Regions from separate parts of the Pseudocitrobacter corydidari genome, predicted to be linked through region 2. Evidence: predicted binding sites of a transcription regulator. Region 2 holds the regulator's gene; the other holds the start of a gene.
What was found. Region 2 encodes Fur, which represses iron uptake genes when iron is present. Its sites were predicted from a motif close to ATAATAATGAGAACNACTATCAA; they were not measured.
Positions count from the first base shown of each region.

Region 1: the regulator Fur is predicted to act here: its motif matches at 6,300-6,322, upstream of exbB (tol-pal system-associated acyl-CoA thioesterase).

Region 1 covers NZ_CP087880.1:4,608,891-4,616,468, forward strand. The annotation lists gene G163CM_RS21545 (DASS family sodium-coupled anion symporter) at 1-424, opposite strand, end outside; gene dkgA (2,5-didehydrogluconate reductase DkgA) at 722-1,549, opposite strand; gene yqhD (alcohol dehydrogenase) at 1,680-2,843, opposite strand; gene G163CM_RS21560 (AraC family transcriptional regulator) at 3,042-3,941, shown strand; gene yghB (DedA family general envelope maintenance protein YghB) at 4,020-4,679, opposite strand; gene metC (cystathionine beta-lyase) at 4,946-6,133, opposite strand; gene exbB (tol-pal system-associated acyl-CoA thioesterase) at 6,384-7,118, shown strand; gene exbD (TonB system transport protein ExbD) at 7,125-7,550, shown strand.
Region 2 covers NZ_CP087880.1:2,324,243-2,331,820, forward strand. The annotation lists gene ybfF (esterase) at 1-490, shown strand, start outside; gene ybfE (LexA regulated protein) at 620-913, shown strand; gene fldA (flavodoxin FldA) at 1,064-1,594, shown strand; gene fur (ferric iron uptake transcriptional regulator) at 1,877-2,329, shown strand; gene G163CM_RS10825 (LysR family transcriptional regulator) at 2,383-3,249, opposite strand; gene G163CM_RS10830 (HAD family hydrolase) at 3,357-4,055, shown strand; gene chiQ (ChiQ/YbfN family lipoprotein) at 4,109-4,441, opposite strand; gene chiP (chitoporin ChiP) at 4,493-5,896, opposite strand; gene glnS (glutamine--tRNA ligase) at 6,291-7,578, opposite strand, start outside.

The DNA of each region.
Region 1 (7,578 bases), 2.3 Mb from region 2:
GGTCGGCAAACGCGAGGCCATACGCCAGCCCCAGCGTGCGTTTACCCAGCAGGCGGATCATTTGCAGGGCGATGCGCCGACCCAGGCCCGTTTTGATAAATCCGCGGGCAATCATAAAAGCGACGACGATAAGCCAGATCAATGAGCTGTTTAGTTCACTCAGTGCGGTGGTGATAGCGCCGCTGGCGGTTTTATCACCTGCCGCATAGGCGAGGGCAAAAACCGTAATACCGATGATCCCAACTGCGCCAATCGGCAGGACTTTCGCCACAATAGAGGCAATGGTTGCCACAAAGATAATAGCGGAATGCCAGGCCGGCGCGCTGAGCCCGGAAGGCGGCGTCAGTTGCCAAAGCCCGGCAGCGATAAGCACGATAATAATGAGTGGGAGCCATTTTACTCCCTGAGATTGTTTTTTTGTCACGACAAGATACTCATTTAAAATGATTTATAAGTACTCGGAATAATTCCATCATGATCAGATGGTTATTCAGTTCAACCGCGGCAGGATGCATTGCAGAACAACGCCGTTATGGCGAATTGTGCGCTATTGTCGTGAGGATATTCTTTGATCGAGAGATGATAATTGCTTTCGAAATAATAAAAATAGTATGAAAATTACTGAATAATAATTTTAATAAATAAAAGATGCATAAATTATTAATTGGGTGAATTTATTGGAGGAATACCTGGCGCGGTTTCCCACGCCAGGAAAAAGAGATTAACCGCCGAACTGATCCGGATCGGGCCCAAGACGTTTGCCTTTATCCAGTTTGGCTATTTCGCCCAGTTCGTCTTTATCAAGACGGAAATCCCAGACGTCGAAGTTGGCGGCAATACGCGCCGGCGTGACGGATTTCGGGATGACGACCAGGCCGTTATCCAGGTGCCAGCGAATCACAATTTGCGCGGGTGTTTTGCCATATTTATCCGCCAGTTCACGAATGATTTTCTGATCGAATACACCTTCGCCGCCCTGAGCCAGCGGGCTCCAGGATTCGGTTTGAATTTTGTGCGTCGCGTTCCACGCATGCAGCTGGCGCTGCTGCATCAATGGGTGCAGTTCAATCTGGTTGATGACCGGGGCGACGCCGGTTTCATCGATAATGCGTTGCAGGTGATTCACCTGGAAGTTGCAGACGCCGATGCTTTTTACCAGCCCTTGTTTTTGCAGCTCAATCATTCCTTTCCACGCGTCCACGTAGTGGTCGATGGCGGGAACCGGCCAGTGCATCAGGTAGAGATCGAGATAATCCAGCTGTAGTTTATCGAGGCTTTCCTGTAGCGCCTCGGCCGGGCGTTTTTGATCGTCATTCCACAGTTTAGTGGTGATAAACAGCTCTTCGCGCGGAACGCCCGCGCTTTTCAGCGCCTGGCCCACGCCATCTTCGTTCTTGTAGGCGGTGGCGGTATCAATCGAGCGATACCCGACCTCCAGCGCTTTATGAATCGCGGTGACAACCTCCTCGTTGCTTGCTTTCCACACGCCGAGACCCAGCTGCGGCATCACGTTGCCGTCCTGGAGTTTGATTACGGTTGGATGTGTCATGCATTTCTCCTTTTCTCTCTATTGCTTATCGGCACTGTGGGCCCGATAAGATTTGTAAGATCAATTCTGGTCGAAATATGCAAAAACGAAAGCCAGACGCTAAAGACTTAGGTCTGGCTTTGGGTGGGGATTAACGAGCCGCTTCGTAAATGCGACGGCTTACTTCGAGGGTAATATCCTGATTTTCACCCAGTTTTGTCATGCCGTGTTCTTCGAGTTTTTTCAGCAGCGCCGGAATAGAGCTGCCGTCCAGACCGTAATCGGACAAATGAGTCGGTACGCCCATTTGCTCGAAGAAATTGCGGGTGGCGGCGATGGCGGCGTCGATACGCGCATCATCGGAACCTTCGGTGATGTTCCAGACGCGTTCTGCGTATTGCAGCAGTTTGGCGCGTTTGGTATCACGTTTTTCATTCCACAGGGCCGGCAGGACGATAGCCAGCGTCTGTGCGTGGTCGAGGCCGTGCATGGCGGTCAGTTCGTGACCCAGCATGTGGGTTGCCCAGTCCTGCGGCACGCCTGCGCCAATCAGGCCGTTTAATGCCTGGGTTGCCGCCCACATAATATTGGCGCGAACATCGTAGTTTTCAGGTTCTTTCAGCGCTTTCGGGCCATCTTCAACCAGCGTCAGCAGAATACCTTCCGCGAAGCGATCCTGAATTTTGCCGTTTACCGGATAGGTGACGTACTGTTCGACCGTGTGCACGAAGGCGTCAACCACACCGTTCGCCACCTGACGCGGCGGCAGAGTGTAGGTGTATACCGGGTCCAGAATCGCGAACACCGGCTGCACGTGCGGCGACATAAATGCGCGTTTGTCACCGGTCGTTTTACGGGAAATAACCGCACCTTTATTGGATTCAGAACCGGTTGCCGGAAGGGTAAGAACGGAACCCATCGGAATCGCGCTGTTCACCTTGCTGCCGTAAGTTTCCAGAATTTCCCACGGATCGATAGACGCATCGTAATGCGCCGCCGCCGCGATGAACTTGGTGCCATCCAGCACGGAACCGCCGCCAACGGCCAGCAGGAACGTGATTTTTTCGTCGCGGGCAATTTTCACCGCGTGCATCAGCGTTTCATAAGACGGGTTTGGCTCAATGCCGCCAAACTCGCGAACGTCCAGACCTTTCAGCGCGGTTAACACCTGGTCCAGTACGCCGGTTTTTTTCACGCTGCCGCCGCCGTAGGTCACCAGAACGCGAGCATCCGCAGGAATTTGCGCACGCAGGTTTTCAATAACGCCTTTACCGAAAAGAATACGGGTTGGGGTATGGAGATCAAAATTAAACATGGCTCGTTTCCTTCATCGGAGGATAGAAAAAGTGGGTAGCAACCGTGGCTACCGGATGACGACTATTGTGGTCTTTGGGGACGATCCTCTCAATGCACATTCCTGCCTATGTCTTGCCCATTTCTCCATAGGACTGGAGAAAAGTAGCGAAAAGGTCAACAATGAAAGCCTGAATTAATCTGGCGGAAGAGTGGGGATATGAACCGGGAAGAGATTTGCGCGTTGCTGACGGATAAAGTTAAGTCACTGAAAAGTAATGAGCAAAAGCTCAGTGCTTTGGTGCCGGATATCCAGCTTATCTACGGTACGCAGCCTGCCGCTCGTACGCCTGTTATGTACCGTCCTGGGATTATATTTCTCTTTTCTGGCTATAAGATTGGCTATATCAATGAACGTACCTTCCGCTACGACGCCAATGAATACTTACTGCTGACGGTGCCGCTGCCGTTTGAGTGTGAAACCTTTGCCACCGAGGCCGCGCCGCTGGCCGGGTTACGTCTGAACGTCGATATTTTGCAGCTTCAGGAGCTGCTGATGGATATTGGGGAAGATGAACGCTTTCAGCCTGCAATGGCGGCGAGCGGCATTAACTCGGCGACGCTCTCTGATGAGATCCTTTGTGCGGCCGAGCGCCTGCTGGATGTGATGGAACGCCCGCTGGAAGCGCGCATCCTCGGCAAACAGATTATCCGCGAAATGTTGTTCTATGTGCTTACCGGACCGCGCGGTGGAGCATTGCTGGCATTGGTCAGCCGCCAGACGCACTTCAGTCAGATAAGCCGGGTATTGAAACGTATCGAAAGCCAGTACACCGAATCCTTGAGTGTCGATCAACTGGCCGCCGAAGCCAATATGAGCCTGTCGGCGTTTCATCATAACTTTAAATCGGTGACCAGCACGTCACCGTTGCAGTACCTGAAAACCTATCGCCTGCATAAGGCGCGAATGATGATGGTGCATGATGGATTAAAAGCAAGCGCAGCGGCAATGCAGGTGGGATATGAAAGCGCATCGCAGTTTAGCCGCGAATTTAAACGCTATTTCGGCATTACGCCTGGAGAAGATGCGGCGCGATTACGCGCGATTCAAATCGTTTAGGCAAGAGGGCCTTGTAGGCCGGATAAGCGCAGCGCCATCCGGCTTTAAAGCGCATCCGGCTTCAAAAATACAGCGCCCTCAGGCGCTGCAATATTTCTTCTTAATCACCACCACCAGCGTACCGAGCAGCCCGGCAACCAGCAGGAAAATAGGCAGGATCATCAGAAAGGTCATCACCTGATCTTCATGACGTTTTACAAACGGAATCATACTGATGGCATAGCCAAGGCTGGTGACGACGCCTACCCACAGCAGCGCGCTCAGCCAGTTAAAGAACTGGAAGCGGCGATTAGAGAGTCCGGAAATACCCGCCATGGTTGGCAGCAGCGTACGTACGAACGCCAGAAAGCGCCCGGCGAGCAGCGCCAGCAGGCCATGACGATCGAACATGCAGGTTGCACGTTGATGGTATTTATCCGGCAATTGCGAGAGCCAGCCTTTCACCGTACGGGTGTTGCCCAACCAGCGCCCCTGAATATAGCTCAGCCAGCAGCCGAGGCTGGCGGCGGTCGTCAGAATGATCACCGTCGGCACGAATCCCATCACCCCTTTGGCGATAAGCGCGCCCGCGAGCAGCAACAGGCTATCGCCCGGCAGGAAGGAGGCCGGAAGCAGACCGTTTTCTAAAAACAGCGTGGCAAACATGACCAGATAAACCACCCCCACAACGTGAGGATTCGCCAGCGCGGCAAAGTCATGCTGCCAGAGCGCGGCGACAATATCTTGAATGACGACCATGGACTTTCCTGTGGAACAGCATTTTCGCTTATTGTACTCCCGAATTGCCCGAAACTCTTTGATCCCTCGCGCAACAACGCACGCGCAGCTGTTCAGGAATAAGAACAACCTGAGCACTGTGCGTTTACGCCGGGATGTTCTGGCCATTCGGCAGAGAGACTGTTCTCAAAATCATGAAAATACGCGAGGCTTTGCGCGGCGCGTATCTTCAGGAACATTGCTAACCAGACAGCCCGGTGCGAAACGCCGCCGGGCCTGAGGCTATTTTACACAATACGCGCGAAGCCTGCTGCTAAATCCGCGATAAGATCGTCAATGTTTTCTAAACCAATATGTAAGCGAATAAGGGTGCCGGTAAAGTCGACTTCGCCGCCGGGGCGAATCTCCGCCAGCTGTTCTGGCTGGTTAGGCAAAATCAGCGACTCAAAACCGCCCCACGAGTAGGCCATGCTGAACAGGGAGAAGTTGTCGAGGTAAGTCGCAAGCTCGGCATCGGTTAAACGCTTATTCAGCACGAAGGAGAACAGGCCGCTGCTGCCTGTAAAATCTCGTTTCCAGTATTCGTGGCCTTTACTGCCCGGCAGCGCCGGATGATTCACGCGGGAAACCTGCGGATGCTGTTCCAGCCATTCGGCAATTTTCAGGCTGCTTTCATGATGCTGACGCAGGCGAACGCCAAGTGTGCGCAGTCCGCGGCTGGTCATGTAGGCGGTGTCCGCATCCAGCATCTGGCCCATCAGATACGCATTTTCGCGCAGTTGCGCCCAGCAGCGTTCGTTGGATACCGCGGTACCGACCATCGCGTCAGAGTGGCCAATCAGGTACTTTGTGCCCGCCTGAATGGAGATATCGATTCCGAAATCGAGCGCCTTAAACAGCACGCCTGCTGCCCAGGTGTTGTCGATCATAATGATTGCATCTGGCGCAACGCTGCGCACGGCGGCAACAATCGCCGGAACATCGTGAACTTCCATGGTGATTGAACCGGGTGATTCCAGGAACACGACTTTGGTGTTGGGCTGAATCAGGTGCGCGATGTCGCTGCCGATCAGCGGGTCGAACCAGCTGGTGGTGACACCCAGTTTCCCCAGAATTTTGGTGCAGAAATCCTGGCTCGGCTCATAGGCGGTATTGGTCATCAACACATGATCGCCCTGTTCAACGAAGGCCAGAATCGTATTAGCGACCGCCGCTGCGCCGCAAGGGAAGAGGGCGCAGCCCGCGCCGCCTTCCAGTTCACACATCGCTTCCTGCAACGAGAAGTGGGTGAGTGTGCCGCGACGGCCATAAAAGAGTTCGCCTTTCGCGCGATTACGGGTGGCATGTTTCTTCGCCTCAACGGTGTCGAACACCAGCGAAGAGGCGCGCTGAATGACGCTGTTTACCGAACCCTGCGTGTACTTTTTACTCCGCCCGGCGTTGACCAGCGCGGTATCCAGGTGCTTATCTGCCATCTCTCTCCTGCCCATTTTTATACGTCTGGACGTCTAAACTATCACGATTATTGCAGGATGTACTCGCTCTTACCGCATAAAGCAGAAAATTTCTCAAAAAGCGCGGTGGTGACTTTTTTACTGCGTAAGCGCAAGGAAAATAAGTATGATTTGAGTCACTATGTAAATACTAATGAGAACTACTATCAATTCGACGTCGTTTTGATATTATTGTGCTCAGATTTTGTGATTTATGTCCTGGAGATACAGAGTGGGTAATAATTTGATGCAGACGGATCTCTCCGTTTGGGGTATGTATCATCATGCCGACATCGTTGTTAAAGTGGTTATGATTGGCCTGATTCTGGCATCCGTAGTCACCTGGGCTATCTTCTTTAGTAAGAGCGCAGAGTTGTTCTCCCAGAAGCGTCGCCTCAAACGCGAGCAGCAGCTGTTAGCGGAAGCCCGCTCTATCGATCAGGCGCACGAAATCGCCGCCGCCTTCCACGCGAAAAGCCTAAGCACGCAACTGATTCATGAAGCGCAGGACGAGCGCGAGCTTTCTGCGGGTTCCGAAGACAATGAAGGAATTAAAGAGCGTACCGGCTTCCGTCTGGAACGTCGTGTTGCCTTCGTGAGCCGTAGTATGAGCCGCGGTACCGGTTACCTCGCGACCATCGGCGCGATTTCCCCGTTCGTCGGTCTGTTCGGTACCGTTTGGGGTATCATGAACAGCTTCATCGGTATTGCGCAGACGCAAACCACCAACCTGGCCGTTGTTGCACCGGGTATCGCAGAAGCGCTGCTGGCGACCGCAATTGGTCTGTTCGCCGCTATTCCGGCGGTGGTTATCTATAACGTCTTCGCCCGTCTGATTGGCAGCTATAAAGCAAACCTCAGCGATGTTGCTGCGCAGGTTCTGCTGCTGCAAAGCCGTGACCTGGACCTCCACGCCAGCGGCGTGACCCAGCCGGTACGTTCCGCACAGAAATTACGAGTAGGTTGATGCCCCATGGCAATGCGTCTTAATGAAAATCTGGACGATAACGGCGAAATGCATGAAATCAACGTGACGCCGTTTATCGACGTTATGTTGGTTCTGCTGATCATCTTCATGGTTGCCGCGCCACTGGCGACGGTGGATGTGAAGGTCAATCTGCCTGCATCCTCCAGCCAACCGCAGCCGCGCCCGGAAAAACCGGTCTACCTGTCGGTGAAAGCAGATAAGTCGATGTTCCTGGGTAATGACCCTATTACCGATGAGAACATGGTGAACGCGTTGAACACGCTGACGGAAGGGAAGAAAGATACCACTATCTTCTTCCGCGCCGATAAAACCGTCGACTATGAAACGATGATGAAGGTGATGGACACCCTGCATCAGGCTGGTTATCTGAAAATTGGTCTGGTAGGGGAAGAACACGCGGGGGCGAAGTAAAGCCCTCGCCCCACACCTTAACCCTCTC
Region 2 (7,578 bases):
CAAAGCGGTGATGGCCCTGACCGCGCTGGCTCCGGAACGCATCGATAATCTGGTCGCTATTGATATCGCGCCGGTGGATTATCATGTGCGTCGCCATGATGAAATTTTTGCGGCGATTAACGCGGTCACCAACGCAGGTGTCTCCTCACGCCAGCAGGCGGCAACCGTGATGCGCGAATTTTTAGCCGAAGAAGGTGTGATTCAGTTTCTGCTGAAGTCGTTTGTTGACGGCGAGTGGCGTTTCAACGTACCCGTGCTGTGGGATCAGTATCCGCACATCGTCGGTTGGGAGACGATTCCGGCGTGGGATCATCCGGCGCTGTTTATCCCAGGCGGAAATTCGCCTTATGTTACCGAAGCTTACCGTGACGACCTGCTCTCGCAATTCCCGCAGGCGCGTGCGCACGTCATTGCAGGCGCCGGGCACTGGGTGCATGCGGAAAAACCGGACGCGGTGCTGCGCGCCATCCGCCGATATTTAGCAGACTGATTAAAAACTCAACGACCGCGCGCCATTATGGCCGTGGTCGTTGGCGTGTCGGTTGCACTGATGTATGATTGCGCGCTGTCTGCACCGGGCGTTTCCCGGTAGCTTGTTTCCCCGAAGTCACTCTGAATCATGGCAAAAGAACAAACGGACCGCACGACAATTGATTTGTTCGCAAATGAGCGTCGGCCGGGAAGACCCAAAACCAATCCGCTTTCGCGTGACGAACAGCTGCGCATCAATAAGCGTAATCAATTAAAACGCGATAAAGTTCGCGGTCTGAAGCGCGTCGAGCTGAAACTCAATAACGATGCGGTAGATGCTCTGAACGAACTGGCAACCGCGCGCGATATGAGTCGCAGTGAGCTTATCGAAGAGATTCTGATGAGCCAGTTAGCCGTGCTTCGCGCGCAGGAAAAGCTCTGAAAATTTCGTAAAATCCCGCTTTCATGTAGCAGAGTGTGCAGTCCGGTACGATTGCTGATTCCGCACCCTTCTCTGTTCTGCTATGATTGCCCTTATCTGTGGGCAATACGCCACCACCATATCATTAAGTTTCAAGAGGTTATTTAACTCATGGCAATCGTTGGCATTTTCTTTGGTAGCGACACCGGCAATACCGAAAATATTGCAAAAATGATTCAGAAACAGCTTGGTAAAGACGTTGCCGACGTGCATGACATTGCCAAGAGCAGCAAAGAAGACCTGGCTGCATTCGACATTCTGCTGCTGGGTATTCCTACCTGGTACTACGGTGAAGCCCAGTGCGACTGGGACGATTTCTTCCCGACGCTGGAAGAAGTTGATTTCAATGGGAAACTGGTTGCACTGTTCGGCTGCGGCGACCAGGAAGACTATGCGGAATACTTCTGTGATGCGCTGGGCACTATCCGCGACATCATTGAACCGCGCGGTGCGACCATCGTCGGCCACTGGCCAACAGCCGGTTACCACTTTGAAGCGTCTAAAGGGCTGGCTGATGACGATCACTTCGTAGGTCTGGCTATCGATGAAGACCGCCAGCCGGAACTGACCGCTGAACGTGTAGAAAAATGGGTAAAACAGATTTCTGAAGAGCTGCATCTGGAAGAGATCAAAAACGCCTGATTCTTAATGCGGCGTGATTTTTTAAATCGCGCCGCATTAATAGGTAGAAGCAATCAAAATAATAGCTACAATTTTTTAACTTTTGAGCGTAAATCTGTACAATATCTTCTGAATTTAGCGAGTTTGCTGGTCAAGCCTCGTTTTCGAAATCTTTATTCGCCCAGGTCTTGCTGTTTTCATTTAGAAGGCGTCATTCTATAATGAGACGCATTACACTCGGTGCACTCTCTGTGTTACTTCCGCGTTTGGAAGTCAATCGTTTAGCAACAGGACAGATTCCGCATGACTGACAACAATACCGCATTAAAGAAGGCTGGCCTGAAAGTCACACTTCCCCGGTTAAAGATCCTGGAAGTGCTTCAGGAACCAGACAATCACCATGTCAGCGCGGAAGACTTATACAAACGCCTGATCGACATGGGTGAAGAGATTGGTCTGGCTACCGTCTACCGCGTTCTGAACCAGTTTGATGACGCGGGCATTGTCACGCGCCATAATTTTGAAGGTGGCAAGTCCGTTTTCGAACTGACTCAACAACACCATCACGATCACCTGATTTGCCTCGACTGCGGCAAGGTTATCGAATTCAGCGATGATTCCATCGAAGCTCGTCAGCGTGAAATTGCCGCGAAACACGGTATCCGCTTAACCAACCACAGCCTGTACCTGTATGGTCACTGTGCTGAGGGCGACTGCCGCGAAGATGAACACGCGCACGATGGCGTAGAGAAGTAATTTTCACACTGAAATGACAAAACCAGCTTACGGGCTGGTTTTTTTATGGTGGTCTATGGCTTCATTTCCATCACCATCCGCAGAAAATTGTCCCGTCCTTCATGCTCTCGCGTAGGATCCCAGGCCATCGCAATTTCCCACCCCACTTTGACATTAGCCAGTTCGACCATTTTTACCCCGGCGGGCAGAACGTTACAGATGCTCTCAGGCAAAAAGGCAATACCGTTACCGCCACCGATCAGCGCCAGTAAAGAATGCATATCGTCGGAAACGGATACCGCATGCACATCGGGAAACTGCTCGGCGAGGATGATGCGAACCTGCTCAGCCAGACACGGCGCGGCGTGCGTACTCAGTCGTAATAACGGATAGTGTTCAACAAGATGATGTAACCCTTCTTTTACAGACGCATTCGCGGGAACGGCAAGCACCAGACGCTCCTGTTTAATCACAAAATGTGACAGAGGCGGCAGAACGGGCAGCCGCAAGAAACCAATATGCAGCGCTCCTTCGAGCAGCATTCGGCACTGCACACTTGAAGGAATGTTGTTGAGCGAGACGGTGACATCAGGAAAACGCGCCTGAAAAGTATTAATCCATTGCGGCGTAAGAGAATATGTCGATAGCCCAAACCCGAGGGCGAGTTTGGCTGTCGCCCCCCGTTTGATATCCCCGGCAAATTTCCGCAATTCGCGGTAACGCACCAGAAATTCGCACGCCTCGGGATAGAACAATTTCCCCTGAGGTGTCAACGTTGCGCCATGACGTCCGCGGGTAAAAAGCACCAAATTCAAATCGTGCTCCAACGCCTGGATCTGTTTGCTTAACGCAGGCTGAGTGATACACAACGCATCTGCAGCGGCATGGTAACTCCCCTGCTCCGCGAGCGTAACAAATGCCTGTAGTCGGCGATTTTCCATTCCCGTTTTTTATCCCTGCGCGAAAAAATAGCATTATACATAGCCTCTGTTTCAACCGATTATCCATAAAAAGTCACAGGATGTTTTCAGAAGATACAGGGGGAAAAATGACTCAAGCGATGCCCGTACTGACTGCTGTCCTTTTTGATATGGATGGCGTGTTGATCGATTCTAACCTCGTGATTGAAAAGGCATGGAGGGAGGCAGGCAAGCTTTATAACCGGGATATCAGCGATGCGGATATTGCCCGGCACATTCATGGTCAGCCGGGGCCACATACGATTCACGCATTATTCAACGATCTTTCCCTGCAAGATCAGGCGTTCGTTCAGCAGTACATTATCGATGCAGAAAATAATGCAGATTACGATCCCATTAAGGGCGTTGCCGAGTTTATTACAGCCCTACACCATGCAGGGATCACCATCGGTATCGTCACCAGCGGCTGGCGCAAGAAAATCGATCGTGTCATTCATATGCTGGGCGCAGACGATGCTATTTCAACCGTTGTCGAACGTGATGACGTCGAAAGAGGAAAACCGTGGCCTGATCCCTATTTATTGGCGGCAACGCGGCTGGGGATCACACCAGATAAGGCATTAGTTTTTGAAGATTCCCACAGCGGGATCACCTCCGCTGTCAGCGCGGGTACGTACTGCGTTGGCGTAGGTAGCGAGGCGTTACAAAACGGTGGTCCGGAGTGTGCCGTAATCGATTTCAGTCACCTTCAATGGCACACCGATGAGGCAGGACAATTCGTCTTATCGCTTCGACCTGGGAATACGATAATGTTGATACCCGCTTAGTTTGCACATTCATGCAGCCGTGCCCGACAAGCAAGCTCATCGGGCACGTTATCTTAACGGGGAGTATTATTACTGCGAATTTCCTGCCAGATTAACCCGCAATCTTTCTTCACGGCCTGATCGTTACCGGTTTTTCTCGCCAGAATGCACGCCTGGTAATCGCTTACCCGCACGGTTTCCTGATTGGCAAACTGCTGGTGCGCCTTCTCCTGCTTCAGCACGTTCAGCACCTGCTGGCAGGCTTCGATTTTTTCCGGCGAGCCTTCTGCGGTGTTGATACAGGCGCTATAGGCATCTTTTAAACGCGTATCTTCTTTTGGTGCTTCAGACTGAGCGCAGCCCGCCAGCGCCGCGACCAGCGCAGCAATCATCACTGTTTTTTTCATGTTATTAGCCTTATACGACACGGCGGGCGCTGCGGCCCGCCTGAATACTTATCAGAAGATGGTGAACGGTGCGATAACCATGAATTTCACGTCGCGCTCATCCTGGAAGATGTTGCCGTAACCACCGCTCCAGCTCGGGATATCGGAGTGGTTGTCGTACTGGGTGAAGTGCAGTTTGAACAGCGTACCTTTCGCGCGGCCTTCCTGTACGGTGTATGCCACGTCAAAGCTGTAAGAAGACTCTTCAATGGTTCTGTTTTTGTCGTAGTACGCGTCCGGGTTGATCTGCCAGGTAGACGGTTTGGCATCCCAGGCGTAGACGTATGATGCACCTACAGCCCAGCCCGGCAGGTTCCAGTTCTTCAGGTCATACATCGCACCGAAGAACACCGCTTTTTCGCCGTTGGCGTTGAAGTCGGAACGGTTATCCCACCATACATCCAGGCGACCGTTCGAGGAGGCGTAGGTTGGCGTCATACGCTGCAGGAAGTAGCCCTGCTGGCCTTCAGCCTTAACCCAGGTCCCTTCCAGACGCAGGTCAACCTGACCCACTTTGTAACCGAAGGTCAGCGCCTGCAACCATGCGGTGCCGTCATAAATATCGTTTACGGTGCGGTCATCCACTTTATCGCGGGTACCGTAGAACTGATAGCTGGTAGACAGTGGGCTACCGACGATATCAAATTTGTAGCTGGCTTTGGCGAAGTACTGATCGACATAGCCTTCCGCCTGACCAAATGCCGCTTCCAGCACCAGATCATTTTTGAAGTCATATTTCATACCGATGGAGTGCAGATAATCGACTTTCGTGCGCTTATCGTTCTGGTAGAAATTATCCATTTCGATATGCCATGGGGCCTTGTATTCATTGGTCCACATGTAGGAGAAGCTCAGCGCGCCAGCATCGCCGTAATCAAAGTTCGCACCCGCTTCTGCACCCTGATAGGTGCCAGGCATAAAGCTCCAGTGCGGCGCTAACAGCGTTTGACCGGTCGGCTGAATATAACCCCCGCGCGCCCAAACCGGGCCGTACTTAAATTTCGCAGCGGCTTTATAAAGGCTCACACCGCTTTTATCGCCGGAGTAATCTTCCGAGTAGCCTTTATTTTTAGACGAGAACGCAATTTCGTTCGGGTGACCACTTTCTGAGGATTCTGCCATTTCGATAGCGGTAAACGCCGCAATATCGAGGCCGAACATATCAGCGGCATAGCCGGACTGGAAATCAAGGTTGGCGTTCCAGGTGGAGTGAGAAAGGTTGGTTTTATATTTGTCGTTATCGGTCACATCTTTACGGTCACGCTCACGCTGCCAGTAATAGATGCCGCCCGTTAACGTGGAGTCATCGACAAAGCCTGCTGCACTCGCCTGGGGAACAACCACCAGGCCCGACATTGCTGTGACACCGGCAATAGCCAGCGCCAGCGTACTACGTTTGCCACTGAACGTACGCATATGTGTATCCTCTTTGACTTTTTAAAATGCCGCTGCAAAGCAGAGGCTAAAAATAAAAAACAGATAAAAAAGTAGCGTGGTGAAAAGCACCTTTTGCTACAGGATTAGATTATTTTTCGCGACGCGAATTATCAATCCTTTTTCGCAAGCAAAACGCAGGACTATGACAAAGCGCACATATTTCGTTGCGTCTTGTAACAAATGCGATTTATTAACATTAAGCGGCGCAACGCCTTATCTCATCAGGGGAAAATGTTAATAGCGCAGGTTGCGAGGATGTATCTTGATGAAATGATGCAAACGGGTGATGCCTGCATTAAAAAGATTAATTCGCATCGCGAATATGAGAGATAAAAAAAACGCCGCAGATGCGGCGTTTTTCACAAACAGACGATTACTCGCCCGCTTTCGCCCAGGTATCACGCAGGCCAACGGTGCGGTTGAACACCAGTTTCTCTGCGGTAGCGTAGCGGCTGTCGAGGCAGAAATAACCTTCACGCTCGAACTGATACGCTTTACCGGCAACGGCAGCTTTCAGAGACGGCTCAGCAAAGCCCTGCTTGATAACCAGCGATTCCGGGTTCATCACCGAAAGGAAGTCTTCCGCTGCGCCTGGGTTCGGCACGCTGAACAGACGATCGTACAGGCGGATTTCAACCGGTAGCGCGTGTGCCGCGCTCACCCAGTGAATAACGCCTTTCACTTTACGGCCATCTGCCGGGTCTTTGCTCAGGGTATCGGCATCGTAAGTACAGAAGATGGTGGTGATATTGCCTTCTGCATCTTTCTCTACGCGTTCTGCTTTAATCACGTAAGCATTACGCAGACGCACTTCTTTACCCATCACCAGACGCTTGTACTGCTTGTTGGCTTCTTCGCGGAAGTCGGCGCGATCGATCCAGATTTCACCGCTAAACGGTACTTCACGGCTGCCCATTTCCGGTTTGTTCGGATGGTTCGGCATGGTGACCATTTCGCCTTCGCCCTGATAGTTCTCGATAACCAGTTTCACCGGATCGATAACCGCCATTGCGCGCGGGGCGTTTTCGTTAAGATCTTCGCGAATGCAGGATTCCAGCGACGCCATCTCAATGGTGTTGTCCTGCTTGGTCACGCCGATGCGTTTGCAGAACTCACGGATAGCGGCGGCGGTGTAGCCACGACGGCGCAGACCGGAAATGGTCGGCATACGCGGGTCATCCCAGCCTTCAACGTGTTTTTCCATCACCAGCTGGTTCAGCTTACGCTTGGACATCACGGTGTATTCCAGATTCAGGCGCGAGAATTCGTACTGGCGCGGGTGAACCGGAATAGAGATATTGTCGAGAACCCAGTCATACAGGCGACGGTTGTCCTGGAATTCCAGGGTACACAGGGAGTGCGTAATGCCTTCCAGCGCATCGCTGATGCAGTGGGTGAAGTCGTACATCGGGTAGATGCACCACTTGTTGCCGGTCTGGTGGTGCTCGGCAAATTTAATACGGTACAGCACCGGATCGCGCATCACGATGAACGGCGACGCCATGTCGATTTTCGCGCGCAGGCAGGCTTTACCTTCTTCGAAGCCACCGGTACGCATTTTTTCGAACAGCGCCAGGTTTTCTTCAACGCTGCGGTCGCGGAACGGGCTGTTTTTGCCCGGCGCAGTCAGGGTACCGCGGTATTCGCGGATCTCTTCCGGC